Regions from separate parts of the Nonomuraea ferruginea genome, predicted to be linked through region 2. Evidence: riboswitches for the same ligand, from Rfam matches in the RefSeq annotation. Region 2 holds a riboswitch; each other region holds the start of a gene.
The links. Region 2 has a riboswitch for cyclic di-AMP ahead of ABD999_RS38470 (coiled-coil domain-containing protein). Riboswitches for the same ligand answer to the same signal wherever they lie in the genome.
Positions count from the first base shown of each region.

Region 1: another riboswitch for cyclic di-AMP. It lies ahead of ABD999_RS17055 (C40 family peptidase); the one in region 2 lies ahead of ABD999_RS38470 (coiled-coil domain-containing protein).
Region 3: another riboswitch for cyclic di-AMP. It lies ahead of ABD999_RS03535 (D-alanyl-D-alanine carboxypeptidase family protein); the one in region 2 lies ahead of ABD999_RS38470 (coiled-coil domain-containing protein).
Region 4: another riboswitch for cyclic di-AMP. It lies ahead of ABD999_RS36485 (glycoside hydrolase family 25 protein); the one in region 2 lies ahead of ABD999_RS38470 (coiled-coil domain-containing protein).

Region 1 is NZ_BAABFD010000008.1:128,490-134,239, reverse strand. It holds gene ABD999_RS17065 (NYN domain-containing protein) at 1-948, shown strand, start outside; gene ABD999_RS17060 (C40 family peptidase) at 1,033-2,007, shown strand; cyclic di-AMP (ydaO/yuaA leader) riboswitch at 2,318-2,484, shown strand; gene ABD999_RS17055 (C40 family peptidase) at 2,546-3,094, shown strand; gene ABD999_RS17050 (hypothetical protein) at 3,179-4,000, shown strand; gene ABD999_RS17045 (M48 family metallopeptidase) at 4,297-5,517, shown strand; gene ABD999_RS17040 (glycosyltransferase family 4 protein) at 5,514-5,750, shown strand, end outside.
Region 2 is NZ_BAABFD010000027.1:93,626-99,375, forward strand. It holds gene ABD999_RS38450 (ABC transporter permease) at 1-104, shown strand, start outside; gene ABD999_RS38455 (hypothetical protein) at 141-587, shown strand; gene ABD999_RS38460 (sensor histidine kinase) at 584-1,396, shown strand; gene ABD999_RS38465 (response regulator transcription factor) at 1,393-2,037, shown strand; gene ABD999_RS38470 (coiled-coil domain-containing protein) at 2,055-3,017, opposite strand; cyclic di-AMP (ydaO/yuaA leader) riboswitch at 3,023-3,162, opposite strand; gene galT (galactose-1-phosphate uridylyltransferase) at 3,233-4,315, opposite strand; gene ABD999_RS38480 (DeoR/GlpR family DNA-binding transcription regulator) at 4,312-5,091, opposite strand; gene ABD999_RS44040 (50S ribosomal protein bL37) at 5,233-5,310, shown strand; gene ABD999_RS38485 (TrpB-like pyridoxal phosphate-dependent enzyme) at 5,350-5,750, opposite strand, start outside.
Region 3 is NZ_BAABFD010000002.1:50,583-56,332, reverse strand. It holds gene ABD999_RS03550 (TetR/AcrR family transcriptional regulator) at 1-357, shown strand, start outside; gene ABD999_RS03545 (family 43 glycosylhydrolase) at 371-1,822, opposite strand; gene ABD999_RS03540 (hypothetical protein) at 2,043-2,483, shown strand; cyclic di-AMP (ydaO/yuaA leader) riboswitch at 2,592-2,725, shown strand; gene ABD999_RS03535 (D-alanyl-D-alanine carboxypeptidase family protein) at 2,738-3,631, shown strand; gene ABD999_RS03530 (DoxX family protein) at 3,736-4,110, shown strand; gene ABD999_RS03525 (LacI family DNA-binding transcriptional regulator) at 4,132-5,136, opposite strand; gene ABD999_RS03520 (VOC family protein) at 5,209-5,595, opposite strand; gene ABD999_RS03515 (RidA family protein) at 5,639-5,750, opposite strand, start outside.
Region 4 is NZ_BAABFD010000024.1:78,281-84,030, reverse strand. It holds gene ABD999_RS36505 (class I SAM-dependent methyltransferase) at 1-445, opposite strand, end outside; gene ABD999_RS36500 (cupin domain-containing protein) at 561-941, shown strand; gene ABD999_RS36495 (MerR family transcriptional regulator) at 938-1,315, opposite strand; gene ABD999_RS36490 (hypothetical protein) at 1,387-1,764, shown strand; gene ABD999_RS36485 (glycoside hydrolase family 25 protein) at 1,809-2,579, opposite strand; cyclic di-AMP (ydaO/yuaA leader) riboswitch at 2,591-2,724, opposite strand; gene ABD999_RS36480 (bifunctional polysaccharide deacetylase/glycosyltransferase family 2 protein) at 2,948-5,041, opposite strand; gene ABD999_RS36475 (hypothetical protein) at 5,215-5,750, opposite strand, start outside.

The DNA.
Region 1 (5,750 bases), on a different contig from region 2:
GAGAGGAACGCCGCCGCCGCCGAGGGCGCGGAGCGCGAGGAGGTCGTGTCCCGGCTGCGCGAGCAGCTCGCCGCGCAGAAGTCGGCGGCCAAGGAGGAGGTCGACCGGCTGCGCGAGCAGCTCAAGGCCGCCCGGGGGGAGAACTCCGACCTGCGCCGCAAGCTCCACGACGCCCGTGAGCGGGCGAAGGCGGCCGTGCAGCGGGCCGAGGCGATGGAACAGACCGCCCAGGACGCCAGGGCCGCGGCCACGGCCGCCGGCAGCGCCGGCGAGACCGAGCTGCGCCGGCTGCGCGAGCGCCTGGCCGACGTGGAGAAACAGCTCGAAGCCTCGCGCAGGGCCGCCCGCGAGGGGCGCAGCATCGAGGACGCCCGCATCAGGGTGCTGCTCGACGCGCTGCAGGACGCCTCCGCCGGGCTGCGCAGGGAGCTGGCGCTGCCCACCACCATCTCCAGGCCCGCCGACTCGGTGGCCGCCGTCGCCGGGGAGACGCCGGGCGTGCGGGGGGTGCCGGCCCGCGCGCTGGCCGACGACGATCCGCAGCTGCTCGACCAGCTCCTCGCCCTGCCGCAGGTCCATCTGATCATAGACGGCTACAACGTGACCAAGACCGGTTACGGCACTCTCACGCTGGCCGACCAGCGCAACCGGCTGATGACCGGGCTCGGCGGCCTGGTCGCGCAGACCAGGGTCGAGGTGACCGTGGTGTTCGACGGCGCGGAGCTGAACGCGCCGGTGCAGGTCGTCGCGCCGCGCGGGGTGCGGGTGCTGTTCAGCGCGCCGGGGGAGATCGCCGACGACCTGATCCGCCAGCTGGTACGCGCCGAGCCGCCGGGCCGCGCCATGGCCGTGGTCTCCTCCGACCGCGAGGTGGCCGAATCCGTCCGGCGCATGGGAGCCAGACCCGTTCCGTCTGCTTTGCTGCTGCGCAGGCTCGGCCGCGCCTAGATTACAAATCAGTGTTTGGGTGAGACCTCACCTTCCACTTCTGTACTATTTCGCCCCAGATGTATTCCCCCTGGGAGGCGAGCTGTGAGGTTGGGCCGGGCGCCACTGGCCGCGGGTCTCGTGATCGGGCTGATCACTCTCCCCACGGGAGGAGTGGCCGCCGACCCGCAACCGACGATCAGTCAGGCCAAGGCCAAGCTCGAGAAGCTCAACGACAAGGCCGACAAGGTCGTCGATCGCTACAACACGGCGACGGAGAACTACAAGGCCGCCAAGAAGCGCTACGACAAGCTCAACGCCGGCTACAAGCGCAAGCTCGCCACCGTCGCCGAGCTGCGCCAGCAGGTCGTCACGATGGCCGTCGACGGCTACAAGATGGGCCGCGACCTGACCTCGATGCCGACCATGGTGACCGCCGAGAACCCGGGTGACCTGCTCTACCAGATGGCGCTGACGGAGCGGCTGACCGCCGATCGCGCCGGCAGGCTGGCCGCCTTCGACCGGGAGAACCGCGGGCTCAAGATCGAGCGTGACAAGGCCCAGGGGGCTCTGGGCGAGGCCGACGAGGAGCGCGACAAGATCAAGAAGGAGCGCTCCGAGATCGAGAAGCTGATCGCCCAGCAGAAGAAGCTGCTCGACCGCCTCGGGGCCTACCGCGTCGGCGACCCGAACAGCACCGGCGTCAAGTACACCGGCCCCGCCTCGGGGAGCGCGGCGGCGGTGCTCAACTTCGCCTACGCGCAGATCGGCAAGCCCTACCAGTTCGGCGGCACCGGCCCCGGCGGCTGGGACTGCTCCGGCCTGACGCAGGCCTCGTGGCGCGCGGCCGGCGTCTCCCTGCCGCGTACGACGTGGCAGCAGTGGGCCTGGGGCGCGAGCCGGAGGGTGTCGCTGGACGCCCTGGAGCCCGGTGACCTCATCTTCAGCGAGGGGCTGGGCCACGTGAGCATCTATGCGGGAAACGGCAAGATCGTGCACGCGCCGCAGACCGGTGACGTGGTCAAGGTCGTCCCGCTCTCCGCGTACGGGCGCCGGCTCGTCGGCGCGGTACGCCCGTGAGCCGCTGAAACGTCTGTGACTGATGTGACAGAAGGGCTCTGACACATCGTCAGGGCGGCAAGTGTGAGTATGGTCACATCTGGGTAACGGGACTGGCTTGCCAGCAGGGATCCGCGGGTCTGACAGCGGGCTTGTCAGATCGTCATGTGCTTACCGTGCCTTTGCCAGCCCATGACTTCAGGCGTAGGTTCTGGCGTCGCGGCGGACACTCCATGCCCGCCGCCGGCCATCGCCGCCGCGCCGCCGGCGCCGCGACGTGGACGAACAAGAATCCGCCGGTCACCGCCGCATCTCCGGGAACCTTCACCCGGGTGGTGGCCTGCCGAATCCGTGCAGCCAGGAGGCACGGAGCCGGGGAACCATAGATCCCGTCATTTCAGGGCGGGATCAGGGGTGAATCGGCGCGGCGACGCGCCGTAGGGCGACTTCCAGGCCCGAATCCGTCAGCTAACCCGGTAGGCGTTCGTGGAAGACTCAAGGAGCAATCCTGTCTACCTCCCCTAAGAACCCCCGTCTGTCTCGCCTTGCCGTCAGCGGCGTGGCGCTCAGCATGACCGTGACGGCCGGAGGGCTGGCCCTCCATGTCCCGGCGGCGCAGGCGGACACGGTGATCGCCCCGGCCGGAGCTTCGGTGACGACGGTCGAGGCCGTCAAGACCACTGCTTCCAAGAAGGCGACTTCGAAGAAGGTCATGTCCAAGAAGCAGGCGAAGGCGGCCCGGCAGAAGGTGAAGGCCCACAAGGCCGTCGCGGTGGCCAAGAAGCAGATCGGTGACCCGTACCGCTACGGAGCCACCGGGCCGCACGCCTTCGACTGCTCTGGTCTCGTCCAGTTCGCCTGGCGGAAGGCCGGGGTCAAGATCCCGCGCGTGACGAACAGCCAGTTCGCGGGCATCAGGAAGAAGGTCTCCTACAAGAACCTGAAGCCGGGTGACCTGATGTTCTTCCGCGGGCTCGGCCACGTGGGCATGTACATCGGCAAGGGCAAGATGGTGCACTCGCCGAGCTCGGGCAAGACGGTGCGCGTCGAGAAGCTGAACGGATGGCGCAAGTCGTCGTTCGCCGGCGCGGTACGCCCCGGTCTGTGACCGATCGCGAAGGCCCCGCCCCTGACTGGGGGCGGGGCCTTCGTGATGCGTGGGACGGGCGTCCCGCCGCTAGCATCGGACAGCATGTCCGGGATCGTGGGCCGTCGAGCGGTGGTGGCGGGGCTGGTCCTCGCCGTGGCCGCGGCCGGCGGGGCGGCGCCGGAGTCGTGGTCCGCCGGGGTGCCTGATGAGCTGGCCGGGGTGCGGGAGCTGTGGCGGGGCGAGCTGGGCGTCGCGCGCGGCGAGCGGGCGCTGGTCGCCGGGCAGCGGGCCGATCCCGGGCTGCTGGCCGATCTGGCGCGGCGGGCCGACGCGGCGGGGCGACGGGTGTCGGGCGTGCTGGGCCGGCCCGTGCGCCCGCTGGTGCTGGTGCCCGCCTCAGGGGAGCAGGCCGCGCGGCTGGCCGGCGTCGCCGACGTGCGCGGGCTGGCGGCGGTGGCCGACGGGCGGCGGGTGATCGTGGTGCCCGAGGGTTTCGCGCGGCTCAACCCGACCGGCAGGGACGTGGTCCTCGCCCATGAGCTCACGCACGTCGCCGCGGGCACCGACGGGCTGCCCGGCTGGCTGTACGAGGGATTCGCCGACTACGTGGCCTATCGGGACGCGGGGCTGGCGGTCACCGTGGCGGCGGCCGAACTGGCGGCCGAGGTGCGGGCGGGGCGGCTGCCGGACGAGCTGCCCGGGGCCGGTGACTTCGGCTCACGGGGGGACGCGCTGGCGCGGGCGTACCAGGAGGCGTGGCTGGCGTGTCGGTTCCTGGTCGAGAGCGCGGGCGAGGGGACTCTGGTGAGGCTCTACCGTGATGCCCAGAGTGTCGGCACCGACCGGGCACTCGCCGCGCGGGGGCTCACGCTCGGCGGCCTGACCCGGGGGTGGCGCGCGTACGTGCGGGACCAGCTGGGGTGAGAGGACGCGAAGTGGACGACGGCCACGACAGGAACGGCGCCGCGGGCGACCAGGCCGGGACCCGATCCGGCGGGCCGCCACGGCCGGCGTCCGGCGAATCCGCCCACGAGAACGGCCCGCGCCCGGATGACGGGCAGGCGCTCCCGGCGGACGGCCGACCGGGGTCTCAAGACCCCGGGCGGGAGGAGCGGCCGGGCGGTGAACCGGGACCTCAAGACCTCGGGCGGGAGGGGCGGCCGGGACCTCAAGACCCTGCGCACGGTGGGGCGGGTCGGAAGGGGCGGCGGCAGGCTGGGGTGGCCGGGGTCGTGCTGGGGGCCGGGATCCTCGTGGTGGTGGGGCTGACGACGCCGTGGCAGGCGCTGCCGGGGGCGCCGGAGGTGGCCGCCGACCCGGCCGCGGACTTCACCGCCGGGCAGATCGCCCGCGCGCAGGCGTTCGACGCGGCCACTAGCGTGCCCGGTTATCTGTCGCTCGGCCTGACCCTGGTGTTCGCGGGCCTGCTCGTCGCCACCCCGCTGGGCGCCAGAATCCTCGGGGTGCTGCGCGGGCCGTGGTGGGTGCGGGTCCTGCTGGGGGTGCTCGTCCTCACGGTCGTCGAGGAGGCGCTGCGCTGGCCGCTCGGCGTCTGGTTCGAGACCGTGCTGCGCGACTACGGCCTCTCCACGCAGGATTGGGCGTCCTGGACGGGCGACCGGCTCAAGAGCATCGCCATCAACACGGCCCTGCTGGGCGTGATGGTCGTGGCGGTGGTGGCGCTGGCCCGGCGGTTCAGGCGCTGGTGGATCCCCGCCGCGGCGGGGGCGTTCGCGCTCACCGTGGCGGCCTCCTTCGTCTACCCGGTGGTGTTCGAGCCGGTGTTCAACGATTTCAGGTCCATGCCCGAAGGCCCGCTGCGGACGAACCTGCTGGCGATGGCCGAGCGCGACGGGGTGCCGGTGGAGGACGTGCTGGTGGCCGACGCCTCCCGCCGCACCACCGCGCTGAACGCCTACGTGTCCGGGTTCGGCGCCACCCGACGCATCGTGGTCTACGACAACCTGCTCAAGGCCCCGCAGCCCGAGGTCGAGCTGGTGGTGGCGCACGAGCTGGGCCACGCGGGGGAGAACGACGTGCTCTACGGCACGCTCGTCGGCGCGCTGGGCGCGGCGCTCGGCGCGATCCTGCTGTTCCTGGTCTTCGGGCCGGTGCGCCGGCGCGCCGGGGTCACGTCGATCGCCGACTGGCGCGCGGCGGGCGCGATCCTGGGGTTGATGACGCTGGCGACGTTCCTGTCAGGCCCCGCGCAGAACTTCGTCAGCCGCCACATCGAGGCCAGGGCCGACGCCCACGCCCTCAATTTGACGCGGGATCCGGTCACGTTCGCCGCGATGCAAAAACGCCTGGCAACAGCCAATATTTCCGACTTGTCGCCCGATGCAGTGGAATATGTGCTCTATGCCTCCCATCCCACGGCACCGGAACGGATCGCGATGGCCCGCTCCTGGGCGAAGCTGAACGGCGTCCCCGGCCCGTGACCCGAGTCGTCTTCGTCACCAACGACTTCCCGCCCCGCCCGGGCGGCATCCAGTCGTTCGTGCACGGCCTGGCCCAGCGCACCCCGGGCGCGGTCGTCTACGCCCCCGCCTGGCGCGGGTGCGCCGAGTTCGACCGCCGTGAGCCGTACCCCGTCGTCCGTCACCCCGGGCGGCTCATGCTGCCCGTCCCGTCCGTCGCCCGTACGGCGGCCGAGCTGGTGGCCGGGCACGGC
Region 2 (5,750 bases):
ACGCGTACCAGGGTCACTTCCCGTCCGCCGTGCCGCTGCTGACCCTGGCGGCCTACGCGGTGGTGTGCGCGTCCGTCGCGATCCGCTGGTTCCGCTGGGAATAGCCGCCCGGAATAGAATCCCGCAAGGGAGAGGGAGCCTTGAAGACTTCGCCACAGCCGCCGTTCCTTCTGGTCAACGTGGTGCCCTACGCGCTGCTGGCGCTCCTCGTCGCGATCCTGCTGGTCGTGGAGGACTGGACGGGCTCCTTGCTCGTCGACCTCGGCCTGTGCGCCCTGGCCGCCGCGTGGATGCTCGGCATGTTCACCCTGCGTCCCGGCTGGTGGGGCCGGCCACGGACCATGGGGGTGTTCGTCGCGGGGCTGCTCGTGATCACCGCGGTCCTGGTGATCCGTCATCCCCTCTTCGGGCTCTTCACCCCCGCCGCCTACATCTACTCCTTCACGGTCCTGCGCTGGCCGTGGCGACTGCTGGGGGTGGCCGCCACCGCGGTCCTGGCCGGTACGGCGCAGGCGTCCAACATCCCCACGACCGACGTCCTCGGCCTGACGCTGGCCGTGATCGTCATCCCTTCAACATCGCCATGATGTGCGCCTGCGCCTGGGGCCTGTGGCTCGCCGAGAAGGAGGAGGAGCGGCGCGAGCAGACCCTCGGAGAGCTGAGCCGGACGAACCGGCTGCTGGAGGCGTCGCTCGCCGAGAACGCCGGCCTGCACGCCCAGCTGCTCGCCCAGGCCAGGGAGGCGGGCGTGCTCGACGAGCGCCGGCGGATGGCCCGCGAGATCCATGACACCCTGGCGCAGGGGCTCACCGGCATCATCGCGCAGCTCCAGGCGGCCGAGCAGATGCACGAGGTCCCGGCGCCGTGGCGCCGGCCCTTCGACGCCGTCAAGAACCTGGCGAGGGAGAGCCTGGCCGAGGCGCGGCGCTCGGTCGACGCGCTCCGGCCCGAGCCGCTGCGGACCGCGCGCCTGAGCGACGCCCTCGCCGACGTCGCCGGCCGGTGGTCGAGGCTGCACGGGCTCGCCGTTCACGTCACGACGACCGGCACGGCGCTGCCGATGACACCGGAGGCCGAGTTCGCGCTGCTGCGCACGGCCCAGGAGGCACTGGCCAACGTGGCCAAGCACGCGCACGCGACCAGGGTCGGCGTGACCCTGTCCTACCTGGACCACGAGGTCGCGCTGGACGTACGTGACGACGGCAGGGGCTTCGACCCCGCGGGTCTCGACACGGACGACGGGTCACCGCCGCCCCGCTGCGGCGGATTCGGCCTGACCATCATGCGTCAGCGCGTCGAAGGACTGTCCGGCACGCTGCGGATCGAGTCCGAGCCCGGAGCCGGCACCGGGATCTCGGCCTGCGTCCCCACCCTGCCGGCCGGGAGCCACGCATGACCGATCACACGGCCACGATCCGGTTGTTGATCGCGGACGACCATCCCGTCGTCAGGGACGGGCTGAGCAGCATGTTCGCCTCCGCGCCGGGATTCGAGGTGCTGGGCGAAGCGGCGGACGGCGCCACGGCCGTACGGCTCGCCCAGGCGCTCCGGCCCGACGTGATCCTGATGGACCTGCGCATGCCGGGCATGGACGGGTTGACCGCGATCAACGAGCTGACCAGGCTGGGCGTCACCGCGCGCGTGCTGGTCCTGACGACCTACGACACCGACACCCATGTCCTCCCGGCGATCGAGGCGGGGGCGACCGGCTACCTGCTCAAGGACTCTCCCCGGGAGGAGTTGCTGCGAGGCGCGCGGGCCGCCGCCAAGGGAGAGAGCGTGCTGTCCCCCTCGGTGGCGGCACGGCTGATGAACCGGGTCAGGACCCCCGCGCCGCAACTCCTCAGCCGTCGTGAGCTCGAGGTCCTCGAACTCGTGGCGGCCGGGAACACCAACCGTGAGGCGGCCGCCCGGTTGTTCATCACCGAGGCCACGGTCAAGAGTCACCTCCTGAACATCTACGCCAAGCTGGGCGTGGGGGACCGCGCCGCCGCCGTCACCGAGGCGTTCAACCGAGGGCTGCTCGTCCCGCGATGACGCTGGAGATCCCCTTCTCAGTGCATCGAGATGTGCACGTGGTCGAAGTGGTTCTCGGTGATGCTGCCCCGGTCGGACATGCCGCTCCAGCCCGAGCCGTGGTTGATCCGCTGCTTCCAGATCACGTACTTCACGCCGAGCTTGCCGCGGTTCTGCACGGCCCATTCGGCGATGCGGTCGCCGAGGGCCGTGTTGGTCCCCGACGGCATCGAGCCGCCGCTGCTCATCATGAAGTCGCAGGCCCGGCCCAGCGGATGCTCGCCGCTCGACCCGGAGCGGAAGCAGCCCACGCTGAACGGCAGGGCGAAGTTCTTCGCGATCTCGGTCTTCATCAGCCGGGTGCGGGGCGTGATGTTGTCGGCGCCCGACGGGAGCTGCGGCGCCCAGGTGCCGTCGGAACGGCGGCCGGTGGCGATCGGCACCAGATCTTCCAGCTTCTTCTCGATGTCCTTGATGACGCCCTCGGCCTCCTCGCGCTGGCCGGCCACCTCGGCGGCGTCGGACTCGATCTCCTTGGTCAGCGCCGTGGCCTCGTCGGCCGCCTTCTTCGTCTCGTCGCGGGCCTCGGCCACCTTGTCGACCAGCGCCTGCTGCTCGGCCGTGAGCTGCGCCAGCAGGGCGGCGTTGCGGCCGTCGGGCAACTGGATCAGGCTCGGCAGCTGCATGCCACCGCTCTGGTACTGCAGCAGGGCCAGCTCGGCGACCCGGTCCTCGGCGGAGCTCAGGGTCTGCTCGGCGGTGGCCAGCCGTTTGCCGGCCTCCTCCGCCGCCTTGCGGGCCTCGGCCAGCTCGACGCGCTTGAGGTTGTAGCGCTCGATCAGCTTGTCGACCTTGGCGTTGAGCTGCTTCAGCTCCTTGCGGAGCTGCTGCTCGCCGGGCTTGGGGTCCGCCGCCGCGGACGTGGTCAGGGCCGGGGCGAAAAGCACCGCCGCGGCGGTGACGAAACCGATGGCAAGATGCGCGGGGGACGCTGCCGCCACGTGATGGGTCCTCTCCCTCTGCCGGCCGGGTTAGCTGACGGGTTCGGGTACGGGAGCGCTCCCTACCACCGAAGTGGATTCACCCCAAGTGCAATTGGGTCCCCGGCTCCTGGGCAACTCGCCCAGGATTAGGCATGTTCACACGGCGCTTTACGGTCGTGCTGGAAGGGATAGTAGTGGTAGATCACAAGTAATGCGAGTCAAACGGAAATCTCTTAGTGATCTACCTGTGATCGAAGCGTGCGTGCGGCCTCTTCCGGGAGCACGTCGTTGACGAACGCGCCCATGGCCGACTCGGATCCTGCCAGATACTTCAGCTTGCCCGGGGCCCGCCTGATGGAGAACAGCTCCAGGTGCAGGTAGCCCAGCTCGCGGTCCTGCCGGACCGGCGCCTGGTGCCAGGCCGAGATGTACGGCATCGGCACCCCGAACAGCCCGTCCAGCGCGCGCAGCACCGAGGTGTAGAGCGGGGCGAACGCGGACCGCTCGGCCTCCGACAGCGCCGCCAGGTCGGGCACCTGCCGGTGCGGGTAGAGGTGCACCTCGAACGGCCAGCGCGCGGCCGCCGGCACGAACGCCGTCCACAGCTCGTTGGCCGCCACCACCCGGAGCCCGGCCTCCCGCTCGGCGGCCAGCACGTCCGCGTACAGGTTGCGGCCCTGTCGCCGCTCCGCGTACCGCCGGGCCGCCCCGAGCTGCAGCTTGGTGCGCGGTGTCACGTACGGGTACGCATAGATCTGCCCATGGGGGTGGAAGAGCGTGATGCCGATCTCCTCGCCCCGGTTCTCGAAGCAGAAGACCTGCTCGACGCCCTCCAGCGCGGACAGCTCGGCCGTACGGTCGGCCCAGGCCTCCATGACCAGCTCCACCCGGTCGTCGGAGAGCTGGGAGAAGGACGAGTCGTGCGTCGAGGTGAAGCACACCACCTCGCACCGCCCCATGCCCGGCCGGACCTCGCTCAGCCCCCCGACATCCTGATAAGTCCCGAGATTGCCGGAGAAGGAGGGGAAGCGGTTCTCGAACACGACCACGTCGTAGTCGTACGCCGGGATCTCCGACGCCCGCGCGTCGGACGACGGGCACAACGGGCACTCGTCGGGCGGCGGCAGGAACGTCCGGGTCTGCCGGTGGCCCGCCATCGCGATCCACTCCTCGGTCAGCGGGTCGTAGCGCAGCTCCGACGCCACCGGCCGCGGGTCCAGCGGCCGCCGGTCGATCGCGCTGCGGTCCGCGCCGTCGCTCCGGTCGAAGTAGATGAGCTCCCGGCCGTCGGCCAGCTCGGTGATGGTGCGCTTCACGCCGCCCCCTCTGCGATGATCAACTCTCCGGCCCTGTCGGCCAGCTCCCTGCGTGCCTCCTCGGGCAGCCCCGCGTCGCTGATGACCACGTCGGCCTCCGTCAGCTCGGCGATGGTGCTGATGCCGACCGTGTTCCACTTGGTGTGGTCGGCCGGCACCACGAGCCGGTGCGCGGCGCTGACCAGCTCACGGTCGGTCTCGGACTCCAGCAGGTTGGGAGTGGTGAACCCGGCGCGCAGGCTCATCCCGTGCACCCCGAGGAAGAGCGTGTCGACGTGCAGGCGGCGGATCGCGGCCACCGCGACCGGGCCGACGAGCGCGTCGGAGGGGGTGCGCACGCCGCCGGTGAGCACGACCGTGCGGTCGGCGCGGGCGTTGCGGTGGAAGACGTCGGCCACCGGGATCGAGTTGGTGATCACGGTGAGCTCGGGCACGCCGATCAGATGGTGGGCCAGCGCCCAGGTGGTGGTGCCGGCGGACAGGGCGACCGCGGTGCCTGGGCGCACGAGCTGGGCGGCGCGGCGCGCGATGGCCTCCTTCTCCTGCTGCTGCCTGGCCGACTTGGCGGTGAAGCCGGGCTCCTCGGTGGAGCCGGGGCCGACCGCGGTGGCGCCGCCGTGGACCTTCTCCAGCAGCCCCCGGTCGGCGAGCACCTCCAGGTCCCGTCGGATGGTCATGTCGGAGACGCCGAGCTCGCGCACGAGGTCGGCCACCCGGACACCGCCCTTGCTGCGCACGCGTTCGAGGATCGCCTGCTGGCGCTGCTGTGCGAGCACGCCCCCGCTCCTTCCAACAGATTCCACCAAATTATGACACGAATATGTTGGGGAATGTTAGGTAACCCCAGGCCTTGCCGGGAAGCCGGTGAAGAGGGACGTTGGGTCGGACCCGTACCCCGACCTCCGGGAGGTGACCGTATGGCCAGGCGCGCACGCAAAGGCAAGGCACGCAAGAAGAAGAAGGCCAACCACGGCAAGCGCCCCACCGCGCGCTGACGGACACCGCCGCCCGCCCGGCGGGCGGCGGGTCCTCGTTCACGCCGGCAGCCCGCTCAGCGCCTCGTCGATGCGCTCCTGCGGCAGCGCGAAGTCCTCCATCTCGCCCGACAGGTAGCGCTCGTACGCCGCCAGGTCGAAGTGGCCGTGCCCGCACAGCGCGGTCAGGATCACCTTCTCCTCCCCGCTCTCCTTGCAGCGCAGCGCCTCGGCGATGGTCTCGGCCAGCGCGTGCGTCGGCTCCGGTGCGGGCAGGATGCCCTCCGTCCTGGCGAAGCGCACCCCCGCCTCGAAACACTCCCTCTGCGAGCGGGTGACCGCCTCGAACATCCCCAGCTCGTACATGTGCGACAGCAGCGGCGACATGCCGTGGTAGCGCAGCCCGCCCGCGTGGATGGGGTCGGGCACGAAGTCGTGGCCCAGCGTGTGCATCTTCATCA
Region 3 (5,750 bases), on a different contig from region 2:
GAAGCCTGCGCCGAGGCCGGTCCGGCCCTGCTGACGACCAGTGCCACGCCGTACGCCGCCCTGGAGCGCTGGATCAACCTCTTCGTGGACTTCCTGGTCACCAAGCACGGGCTCGCCGCCGTCCTCCAGTCCGACAACGCCGGCTTCGACGCCCTGCACGCCTACTTCCTCGACCGGCTCGTGCCCGTGTGCGCCCGGTTGCTCGAAGCGGCGGCCGCCGCCGGCGAGATCCGCCCCGGCCAGGACGCCCTCGAACTCATGCGGGGCATCGGGAACCTCTGCGTCGGCGCCGGCGATCCCCGCTACGACGCCCGCCGCATGGTCGGGCTCCTCGTCGCGGGGCTGCGCCTCGACTAAGGGCCTCTCCAGGTCAGGAGACGGTCCACTGCTGGGCGTTGTTGCCGTTGCAGGTCCACTGCCGCACCTCGGAGCCCGGGGCGGTGCCGAAGTTGTAGTTGTCCAGGCACAGGCCGCTGTGCCGGTTGGTGAGGGTGGAGTAGCCGCCTCCCACGGACGTGACGCGCCATTGCTGGACGGCCAGGCCGTTGCAGGTCCACTGGCGTACCTCGGAACCTGGGGTGGTGCCGAAGTTGTAGTTGTCCAGGCACAGGCCGCTGTGCCGGTTGGTGATCGTGGAGTAGCCGTCGGCGGCCGGGGTGATCTGCCAGTCCTGCGTGGCGAGGCCGTTGCAGGTCCACTGGCGGACCTCCGCGCCCGGCGTGGTCACCCAGTTGTAGTCGTCCAGGCAGAGGCCGCTGTGCCGGTTGCGGATCCGCACCGTGGCAGGGGTGGGCTCGCCCGAGGGGCCGGGGATCACGGTCGAGGTCGAGACGGGGACGCCGAGGTCGGGCGTGCCGTCGGCGTTCCAGGAGATCTTCTGCACCCGGGTGGTGCGGGTGGTGCCACAGCCCTGGCTCGACGAGGAGTTGGCGTGGTAGGCGATCCAGGTCTCGGTGCCGTCGGGCGAGGTGAAGAAGGAGTGGTGGCCGGGGCCGTAGACGCCGTTCGCGTCGTTGCGCTGGAAGATCGGGCTGGGGAACTTGGTCCAGGACGCGGCCGACAGCGGGTCACCGCCGCGGTACTCCAGCATGCCGAGCTTGTAGTTGGGGCCGTTGCAGTGGCTGGCCGAGTAGGTCAGGAAGGTGCGGCCGCCCCGCTGCAGCGCGAAGGAGCCCTCGTTGACGGCGCCGTTCTGACGCTCCCAGTCCAGGGTCGGGGCCGAGATCCGCCTGCCGAACGCGCTCGCCGTCCACGGGTTCGACATCGGCGCGATGAACAGCGACTGCAGGCCGTCGGACGCGAACGCCGAGAACGTCATGTAGAGGTTGCCGTCGAGCTTGAGCAGGCTGGCGTCGATCGCCCATCCGTTGTCGGGCATCAGGTTGACGACCCCGCGGACGGTGTAGGGCCCCATCGGGTCGGACCCGGCGCTCTCGGCGACATGGGTGCGGCGGGGCAGGCTGCCCTGCTCCACCGAGTAGTACAGGTACCAGCGGCTCCCGACCATCTCCAGGTGCGGCGCCCACATCGTGTTGCCGCCGGTCCGTACGACGACCTGCTCGGGCGCGCTGCGCAGCCCGGCGATCGTCGCCGAGCGGCGCATGACCACGTCGGAGTTCCACGTCGTGGCGACGTAGTAGTAGAAGCCGTTGTGGAAGACCAGCGTCGGGTCGGCGCTGTTGGGCGTCGGGACGACGGGGTTGGTGAAGGACGGGCCGGGCGCCGCCTGGGCGCGGCCGGTCGTGAACAGGGCTGACAGGACGATCGTGACGACGGCGAGCGTCAGGATCCGGCGCGCCGTGCCCGGCAGGGAAGCCAACACGAGGACTCCTTGGGGGGTGGGGTCGACCAGTTGTGTTAGCGCTAACACAACTGGTTGCTTCGTCGTGCTCACTTGCTGGTGGAGAGATGTGTGCCAAGTGTTAACGCCAACACCACAACCGTCAAGGGCGCCTCCGCCGCCGGCTGGGAGGTGGGACAACCTTCAGAGTGCCTGAAGCTTCCGTTAAGCTTCAGTAACCCTGAAGGTTGGAGGATCGAACGTGAGGGATCACGTCCTGCTGTCCGTGCACGTCCTGGCGGCCATCGTGTTCGTCGGGGGCTCGGCCGTGGCCGCGAGCCTGTTTCCCCGCTACGCCCCCGTGGCGGGCCCGCCGGGCGAGGGCGAGCGCAGCCCGGCAGTGGCCGCCGCCCTGCACCGCATCACCCGCGGCTACAGCCTGTTCGGTCTGGTGGTGCCCGCCGTCGGCATCGTGATGGCCCTCGCGCAGGGCCGGATGGGGGAGCTCTGGATCGTCGCCTCGATGGCGCTGACCGGCGTCGCGGCCGTCCTGCTGGCCACCCAGATCTACCCGCGCCAGCGGGACGCGCTGCGCGACCCGGACGACGGGAGCCGGCTGCGCGCGCTGTCCATGCTCGCCGGCTTCTACAACCTGGTCTGGGCGGCCGTGGTCGTGCTGATGGTCGTCCGGCCGGGAGCGTGACCGGCGATAGCGCCGGTCAAATCCGAATTGTGGTGAGTTGCGACGTTTGTCAGATTGCATTACGTTGAGGCTTCATTTGCCCAGACCGTGCGTGCCCCACCCCCGGGGAGCGCACGGCCGCCGAATCCGTTCGCGGAGCCGGGGACCCATTCCCCTTGGGGTGAATCGGCGCACCACGCGCCGTAGGGCACTTCCACGCCCGAACCCGTCAGCTAACCCGGTAGGCGGCATGGAAGCTAGGAGCAAGCCCCCAGATGAACGTCACCCACCGGTTCGGCGGAGCGCTGATCAGCCTCGCCGTCGCCGCCGCGGCGTTGACCGCCGGCAGCACCGCCGCCCACGCCGCCCCGCCGGTCGCCACCCCCGTCGACGCCGCGCAGGCCGAAGCCGCCCCCGCCGTCCTGGCCACGGCCGCCCACCTGGTCGACGCCACCACCGGCCAGGTCCACTTCAGCAAGGAGGCCGACCTGCGCAGGCCGGTCGCCAGCCTCACCAAGATGATGACCGCGTACGTGGTGCTCCAGCGGGCCGAGCCCACCGACAAGGTCGAGGTCACCACCGCCGACGTCGGCTACGCCGCCAGGGGCGGCGCCGCGGTCGCCCACCTGCGCGCCGGCGACACGCTGACCGTCGAGGACATGCTGCACGCGCTCATGCTGCCCTCCGGCGCCGACGCCGCGCACGCGCTCGCGCGCACGTACGGGCCGGGCGTCGAGGGGTTCGTGGCCGCGATGAACGCCACCGCCCGGCAGCTCGGCATGAACGACACGCTGTACGTCAACGCGGACGGCATGCCCTACGGCGGCGGCGGCCACTCCACCGCCCGCGACCAGGTCCGCCTGGCCCAGAAGGTGCTGGAGAACCCGACCCTGGAGAAGGTCACCTCCACCCAGTACCACACCGTCCCCGCGACCTCCGAGCGCCGTTCGTACTCATGGCGCAACACCAACCGCCTGCTCGGCACCTCCGGCGCGCTCGGCGTCAAGACCGGCTACACCCGCGCCGCCGGTTACACGCTCGCCTTCGCCGCCGATCGGGGCGGCAGCCGGCTCGTCGGCGTCCTCCTCGGTGAGACCAGCTCCAGCCGCCGCTTCCAGACCGCCGAGGCCCTGCTCGGCTGGGCCGGCGCCGCGGCCGCACAGCGATAGCGGTCTCCGTGCGAGCGGCCCGGCCAGGGCCGCTCGCACGGACGGACCGCCGCACCCTCTAGGGTCCTGTTGAACATTTCAAGCCGCGTGAGAACGGGACCCCCATGAACCTCGCACTGTGGATCGTCGCGGGCCTGCTGGCCGCCGTGTTCGGTGTGGCCGGGCTGATGAAGCTGGCGCAGCCCAAGGAGAGGCTCGCGGCCGCCGGCCTGGCCTGGACGGAGGACTTCTCCGCCGGCGCGGTCAAGGCCATCGGCGGGCTGGAGGTGCTGGCCGCGCTCGGGCTGATCCTGCCGGCGACGTTCGGCGTCGTCCCGATCCTCACCCCGCTGGCGGCGGCCGGGCTGGTCATCGTCATGATCGGCGCCGCGGTCACGCACGGCCGGCGCGGGGAGCATCCGGCGATCGCCGTCAACGTGGTGCTGCTCGTCCTGGCCGCGTTCGTGGCCTGGGGCCGCTTCGGCCCCCATGCCTTCTGACGTGACAGCTCGGCCCGGGATTCACGGGTGCGCCGTCGAGACCCGCTCCACCAGGTCAGGCTGGAAGACCACGTGACGATGCTCGTGGCCGCCGGGGCTGTCGGCCTCCTCCAGCAGCATCAGCGCCGCGGTGCGGCCCAGCTGCTCGCGCGGCTGGCGGATCGACGACAGCGGCACGGCCGCCGCCGCGGCGAAGTCGATGTCGTCGTACCCGAGAATCGCCACGTCGGCGGGGACCCGCAGGCCGCGCTGGGTGAGCTCCTGCAGCACGCCCATCGCCACCAGGTCGTTCGCGCAGAACACGGCGGTGGGCCGCTCCTCGCGGGGCAGGCCGGCGAGCTCCTTGCCGGCCTGGCGGCCGGTGGCGACGGTGAGGTCCGGCAGTGGGATCACGGTCAGCTCGCTGTCCGGGCCCAGCACGCCGGCCAGGCCGTGGTGGCGGTCCTCCACCTGGCGGACGGGGAACGGCCCGCCGGCGAAGGCGATCCGCCGGTGACCCCGGTCGAGCAGGTGCCGACCGGCGAGCCGGCCGCCGAGCACGTCGTCCACCGAGACGGCGCACCCGTAGGAGTGGCGCGACGAGCTGTCGAACGTCACCACAGGGATGCCCCGGGAGATCAGCCCGCCCAGCCGCTCCCGCTGGCCCGAGGCGTTGACCGGGGTGATCAGCACGCCCAGCGGGCGCTCCTCCTCGAACATGCGCAGCAGCCGCGCCTCCCGGGCGGCGTCCTTGCTGCTGTTGACCACCATCACGTTGACGTCGACGTCCTGCGCGGCGGTCTCGACGCCGTTCAGCACGTCGATGAAGAACGGGTTGGTCAGGTCGAGCGCGACCACGGCGATCGTCGTGCTGCGCCCGGCCCGCAGCTGGCGGGCGGAGCCGTTGCGGACGTAGCCGAGCTGGGCCACCGCCGCCTCCACCCGCATGCGGGTCTCCCTGGCCACCATCTCGGGCCGGTTGAGCACGTTGCTCACGGTGCCGACGGAAACCCCGGCGAGTCGGGCGACGTCTTTGATGCTCGGCATCGTTCCTCGGTCATGAAGTGCGGCGGCGCTTGAACCGTATCAATGCTACGGGCGCCCCCGAGAGACCGCGTCTCAGCGCGGATCGCGCCGCAGCGGATGCTCGGGCGGCACCTCCACCAGCACGATCCGGTGCCCGTCGGGGTCGGCGATCCAGAGCTCGACCAGCCCCCACGGCTCCCGCCTGGCCTCGCGCAGCACGGTGACGCCCGCCCGCCGCAGCCGCTCCTCCTCCCGGCCCACGTCGCGGACCTGCAACCACAGCATCATGCGCTCGCCCGCCGGTCCGCCGGAGTGCCCCGACAGTTCGAGGAACCCCTGCCCGAGGAAGAAGACCACGCCGGGATGGTCCGGCGGGCCGAACTCCCGGTAGACGGCCAGGCCGAGCGTATCGGCGTAGAAACGGCGGCTGCGCTCCAGGTCACCGGGGCGCAGCAGTACGCGGCTGCTCAGCACTTCCATGACCCGGACCGTTCCCCGCCGGCGCCGGATCAGGCGCCGCCGTTCAGGACGGGCGGCGCGCGTACACCTCGATCTCGATCTTCATGCGCGGGTCCGCGAGTCCGCAGACCAGCATCGTCGCGGCCGGGCGGACCTCGCCGAAACAGCGGCGCAGC
Region 4 (5,750 bases), on a different contig from region 2:
ACGTGAAGCCGGACCCGGCGAGCGCGGCCTCGACCTTGACCGCGATCTCCTGAGCCTTGGCGGCGCCCGGCGGCTCGTAGAACAGGTGGAGCGAGCCGCCGGGCGCGAGCGCCCGCTTGACCGCCGCCAGCTCGGCGGCGGGGGAGCGGGTCCAGAAGACGTTCACGTTGACGGCGAACACCTTGTCGTACGGGCCGCCGGGCAGCCCGCCGCCGTCGAGCTCGGCCTGCTCGATCACCGCGGCGCCCGCCTCGACGTGGCGGGCGTTGCGCTCGCGTGCGGCCTTTACCGCCGTCGCCGACCGGTCGATCGCGGTGACGGAGGCGGAGCGCTCGCAGAGCAGTCCGACGGCGACGCCGCGGCCGCAGCCGATCTCCAGAACCCGCTCGCCCGGCCGCGTCTCCAGGGTCTCGACGGCCCACAGCAGCCTCTCCGGCACCTTCATGACGGCGAAACTAGCACCGCGCCCGGTGTCCGCCTGCCGGACATTACGTTTATGTCAGCTTTTGTCCTGGCAAGAGTCATACGCCAGCTTGAACCGCGAGACACAGGAGCCGACCGTGCACCATTTCGCGATCGCCACCGTCGCCGAAGAGAGCACCGACTTCCGCCGGGTCCTGTGGACCGGGGAGAAGGTCCAGGTCGTCACCATGACCATCCCGCCGGGTGGTGAGATCGGCGAGGAGGTGCACGAGGACACCGACCAGATCCTCACCTTCGTCTCCGGGACCGGAGAGGCCCGTGTCGGCGGTGAGGTCCGTCCGGTGAAGGCGGGCGACCTGGTCGCCGTCCCGGCGGGCACCCCGCACAACTTCGTCAACACCGGCGCCGCGCCGCTCGTGCTCCACACGGCGTACGGGCCGCCCGAGCACGCCGACGGCACCGTGCACAAGACCAAGGAGGAGGCCGACCTGGCCGAGTCAGGCGAGGGCTCGCGCTAGAAGGACAGGCCGGTCGGGAAGCGGCAGTCGCCGGAGCGGCAGTCGGCGAGGCTCCGGGCGGCGAGGTCGCGGGCCCGGGCCAGCTCGGCGATCCTCGCGTCGATGCGCTCCACCACCGCTTCCAGCCGCCACCGCTCGCTCGCGCAGGTCGCGCCGCCCGCGTCGTGGGAGCGCAGGGCGCCGGCCACCTCGTCCAGCGTGAAACCCAGCTCCTGCAGGGCCTTGGCGGCGCGGATCCTGGACACCGCCGACGCGTCGAACACCCGGTAGCCCGACGGCCTGCGCCCCGCCGCCGGCAGCACGCCGCGGCGCTCGTAGAAGCGGACCGTGTCCACGCTGACCCCGGCCTCGCGGGCCACCTCGCCGATCTTCACACCGCTCTCCTCTTGACCCTGGACCTAGGTCCAGACTCTACGCTCCGGAAGTGACGGAAGGAGAGCACATCATGGACACCCCACCGATCGTCTGCGACATGACCACCGCCCGCGACACCCCCGAGGAACGGCTGGCCGAGTACCGGCGGCTGTTCGGCGAGGCGCTCACCGGACGCGAGCGGACCGCCGGGGGCATCCGGTTCCGGTTCCGTGCCGGTGACGGGGTCGAGGAGTGGGTACGGGATCTCGCCGCGCGGGAGAAGGCGTGCTGCGCGTTCTTCACCTTCGAGGTCACGGCGCCGGGTGACGAGGTGATCTGGGACGCGGCCGCGCCCGATGACGCGGGGCCGATCCTGGAGGAGTTCTACCTGCTGCCGGAGACGGCGGTGGGTCCGGCCGAGCTGCTGCGGCGCATGGAGGAGCGTGGGCTCAGGATCCACCAGGGCTGAGACGACTGTGACGCCTCCCTCAACGGGAGGCGTCACAGAGCGGGTCAGGCCGGACGGCCCAGGCTGCGGAGCTGGTCGGGGGTCAGGGCGGAGACGTTGTGGTCGATGGGCTTGTCGGAGTACTGGTGGATGGTCCACGACTTCCAGTCCGCCGGCGGGGTGATCTCGCCCTTGGGCTTGCTGTAGTGGGCCACCCAGAGCGGGTACTCCGACAGTCCCGCGCCGTAGGTGTCGGCGAAGTGCCAGCCGCTGTAGAACAGCGGCGTGACGCCGGTCTTGGCCTTGACGTGCGACAGCCAGGCCTTGGCCCAGGCGTTCACCTCGGAGACGGACCTGCCGTTGGTCGTCTCCAGGTCCAGCACCAGCAGGTCGCCGGGCTTGGCGGGCTGGGAGTTCACCACGGAGAGGAAGTGCTCGGCCTCGGCGATCGGGTTGTTGCGCGGGTGCGCGTAGTGGTACGCGCCGCGCACGATGCCCTTCTTGTCCAGCTCCTGCCAGTGCCGGGCGAAGGTCTTGTCGGTGAAGCCGGTGCCCTCGGTGGCCTTGATGATGCCGAACTCGGCCGGGCTGGCCTCCCAGTCGTGGTCGGGCTGGTAGTTCGACACGTCCTGGCCGTACGTGAGCTGGGCCGCCTGCTGCTGGGCGATGGCCGGGTTCGGCTCGACGGGGGCGGCGGCGCCGCCGGTGGCGGCGATGGCGGTGCCGGTCACGCTGGCGACGGCGGTGGTCCCCGCCAGCAGCGCGCCGGCGAAGGCGTACTTGAGACGGTTGCTGGGACGGTACTTCAGCGCAGCGGCAAGCCGAGGCTTGGGCATGAGGAAATGACTCCTTGCTTCCATGCCGCCTACCGGGTTAGCTGACGGGTTCGGAGTTGGAAGTCCCCTACGGACGCTGGCGTCCGATTCACCCCAGGAAGTGGGTCCCCGGCTCCGCGAGACGCGGATTCGGCGGCCGTGCGCTGCCCTGGCGTGAGGGGGACACCGTCAGGACAGCGCACGGTCCGGTCAATCGATGCGGCAACAGAGTTGAGGTATCACCGCGAATACGCAAAAGGTATATATGCAGACAAAAATATTGCAAGTATGACATATCCGGTTTGGCGGTTCGGACCCGGGGTAGCACCCCCGAAACCCCTTGTACGTAAGGGAATCCGGCCTCCGGGTAAAATCTCCCGCCGGTGCCGTCACGGCGCCGCGAAAGTGCCCTGCCTGCGCACCGTGTGCCAGCGCAGCCGCACCCCGAGCAGCGCGGTCGCCACCGACTGGAACACCACCAGATACATCAGCTGCCGGTACACCAACTGCTGCAGCGGCAGCACCCACAGCGCCGACACCCGCTCCCGGTCCAGCCGCAGCGCGTACCAGCCCGCCGCCGCCTGCACCACCACGAACCCGGCCCACACCGCCACCGCCGGCAGCGGGTCGCCGACCGCCGTGTGGTAGACGGCCATCAGGTCCACCACCGGCGCCAGCAGCGGCAGCAGCACGTGGAACAGCGCCAGGTAACCCAGGCAGCGGCGGCCGAACGGACCCGGCTCGGCCAGCGCGCGGCGGTGCTTCCACATCGCCTGCATCGTGCCGTAGCACCAGCGGTAGCGCTGCCGCCACAGCTGCCCCAGGGTCGCGGGCGCCTCCGTCCACGCCAGCGCCCGCTCCTCGTACACCACCCGCCAGCCCGCCCGGCACAGCGCCATCGTCAGGTCGGTGTCCTCGGCCAGCGTGTCGGTGCTCACCCCGCCGAGCCCGACCAGCGCGCCGCGCCGGAACGCGCCGATCGCCCCCGGCACCGTCGGCATGCAGTCGAGCAGCTCGAACGCGCGCCGGTCCAGGTTGAAGCCGATCACGTACTCGACGTGCTGCCAGCGGCCGATGAGCCCGCGCCGGTTGCCGACCTTGGTGTTGCCGCTCACCGCGCCCACGCGGGGGTCGGCGAGCCGGCGCACGAGATGCCCGATCGTGTCCGGCTCGAACACCGTGTCACCGTCGACCATGACGAGGAACTCGTGGCGCGCGTGCCGGATGCCGGTGTTCAGTGCGGCGGCCTTGCCGGCGTTGTCCTGCCTGATCACCCGTACTCCCGGCAGCCGCGGCCCGGCGGCGGCCTCGGCGGTGCGGTCCGTGGAACCGTCGTCCACCACCAGCACCTCCACCGGCCCGGGGTACGCGGTCGCGACGAGCGAGCGCACGGTCGCGGCGATCCCCGCCTCTTCGTTGTACGCGGGCACGATCACGCTCACCCCCGGCGGCCGTTCCCAGGTCAGGGCCGGTCCCGGACCCCGGGAGCGCCGGGCGTGCACCCGGGCCAGCACCACCAGGAGCAGCAGCCGGGCCAGCGTCAGCACGCCGGTGGCGAACAGCACCCACCACAGCGCGTCCGTGAACGCGTTCGCCGCGCGCTGCGCCAGGCCGAGCGCGGCGCCGGCGATCCGCTCCGGCTGCGCGGCCGGCCGGTGCGCCGACGGCATGCCGAGCGCGGAGGTCAGCGTCTCGGCGCGGTAGCCGGCCCGGTCCAGCCGGTCGAGCAGGCGGCAGACGGCCTCGACTGTCTGGGCGCGGTCGCCGCCGGAGTCGTGCATCATCACCACCGCCCCGCGCCCGCCCCGCGGGAACGCGGCCCTGGCGATGCCGGCCGCGCCCGGCCTGCTCCAGTCCTCGGTGTCGAGGTCGGCCAGCGCGATCAGGTAGCCCTCGCGGCCGAGCATCGCCAGGGTGTCCCACTGCTCGCCGGTGATGGCGTCAGGGGTCGAGGAGTACGGAGGGCGGGCCAGCATCGTGTGCAGCCCCGTCGCCCCGGCCAGCGCCTTCTGGGTGAGGTTCAGCTCCAGCTCGGCCCGCCAGGCGGGGACGGCGGACAGGTCGGGATGGGTGTAGGTGTGGTTGCCGATCTCGTGTCCCTCGGCGACGATCCGGCGGGTCAGCTCCGGATGGGCGGCGATCTTCGAGCCGACCGTGAAGAACGTCGCCTTCGCCCCGTGCTTCTTCAGCGCGTCCAGCACGAGCGGCGTCCACTCGGGGTCGGGCCCGTCGTCGAACGTCAGCGCCACCGTGCGGGCCTTCGGGCGGGCGCCGGCCGGCTTGTCCCCGGTCAGGTCGAGCACCGGGCCGCTGCGGCGCACCGGCTCCAGCCACGACGCCGGGTCCCCGCCGCCTCGCTGGGGCCCGGTCTCGCCGACCACGTTCTTGACGAACCCGTCGAGCGTCAGCGCGCACCCCGCCAGCGCCACCCCGGCCAGCAACATCAGCCAGTGCCCCGAAGGCTCCACACCCCGCCCGGCCACCCGCCTCCTGCCCCGCCGCCGCCCACCCCGACGGACGTCACGCCCGTACGCCGGACCGGGCACCCGATCCGCCGCCTGCCCGATCGTCCTGCCGAGACCCGGGTCGTGTGCCTGCCCCCATCCGGGCGCGGGCGCGCTGTCCGGTTGTGGGACGGGGCGTCTGCGGCGGGGGGTCATGAGGGGGTTCCGGGGGTGGTGGGGTTCCGGGTCTGGGAGGGCTCGTCGCTGGAGTCCGGGGAGGGGGTCGCGGCGGGCTCCGGTTGCTGGGTGGGGGTGGTCTCGCCGGGGGGTGTGGTGTCGCGGGCCGTCTCGGGTTCCACGGCCACGCCCGTGTCCGGGGGCTCGGACGTACGGGACGGCCGCGCGGACGGTGAGGCGGGGCGGGCGGACGGGCTCTTGGCTCGCGTACGGGAGGGCGCGGCGGTGGTGCGCCGGCCGGAGGCGCGCGTGGGCGCTGACCGGGTCGGCGCCCGCCGGGACCTGGACCGGGAGAGGGACGGCTCCGGCTCGGCCTGCTCGCTGCCGGGAGCGGCGTCGTCGGAGGGCGTGCCGCCGGGCGGCGGGCTCGCGTGCCGGCTCGGCCAGCCGCCGGCCGGCAGCGGCGTGTCCGCGAGCACCGCGCCCACGAGCGTCACCGTCGCCGCCAGGGTGAGCGTGCTGACCAGGACCGCGCCCATCGTGAACCACCTCCTCCGCCGGCCGCTGTGGT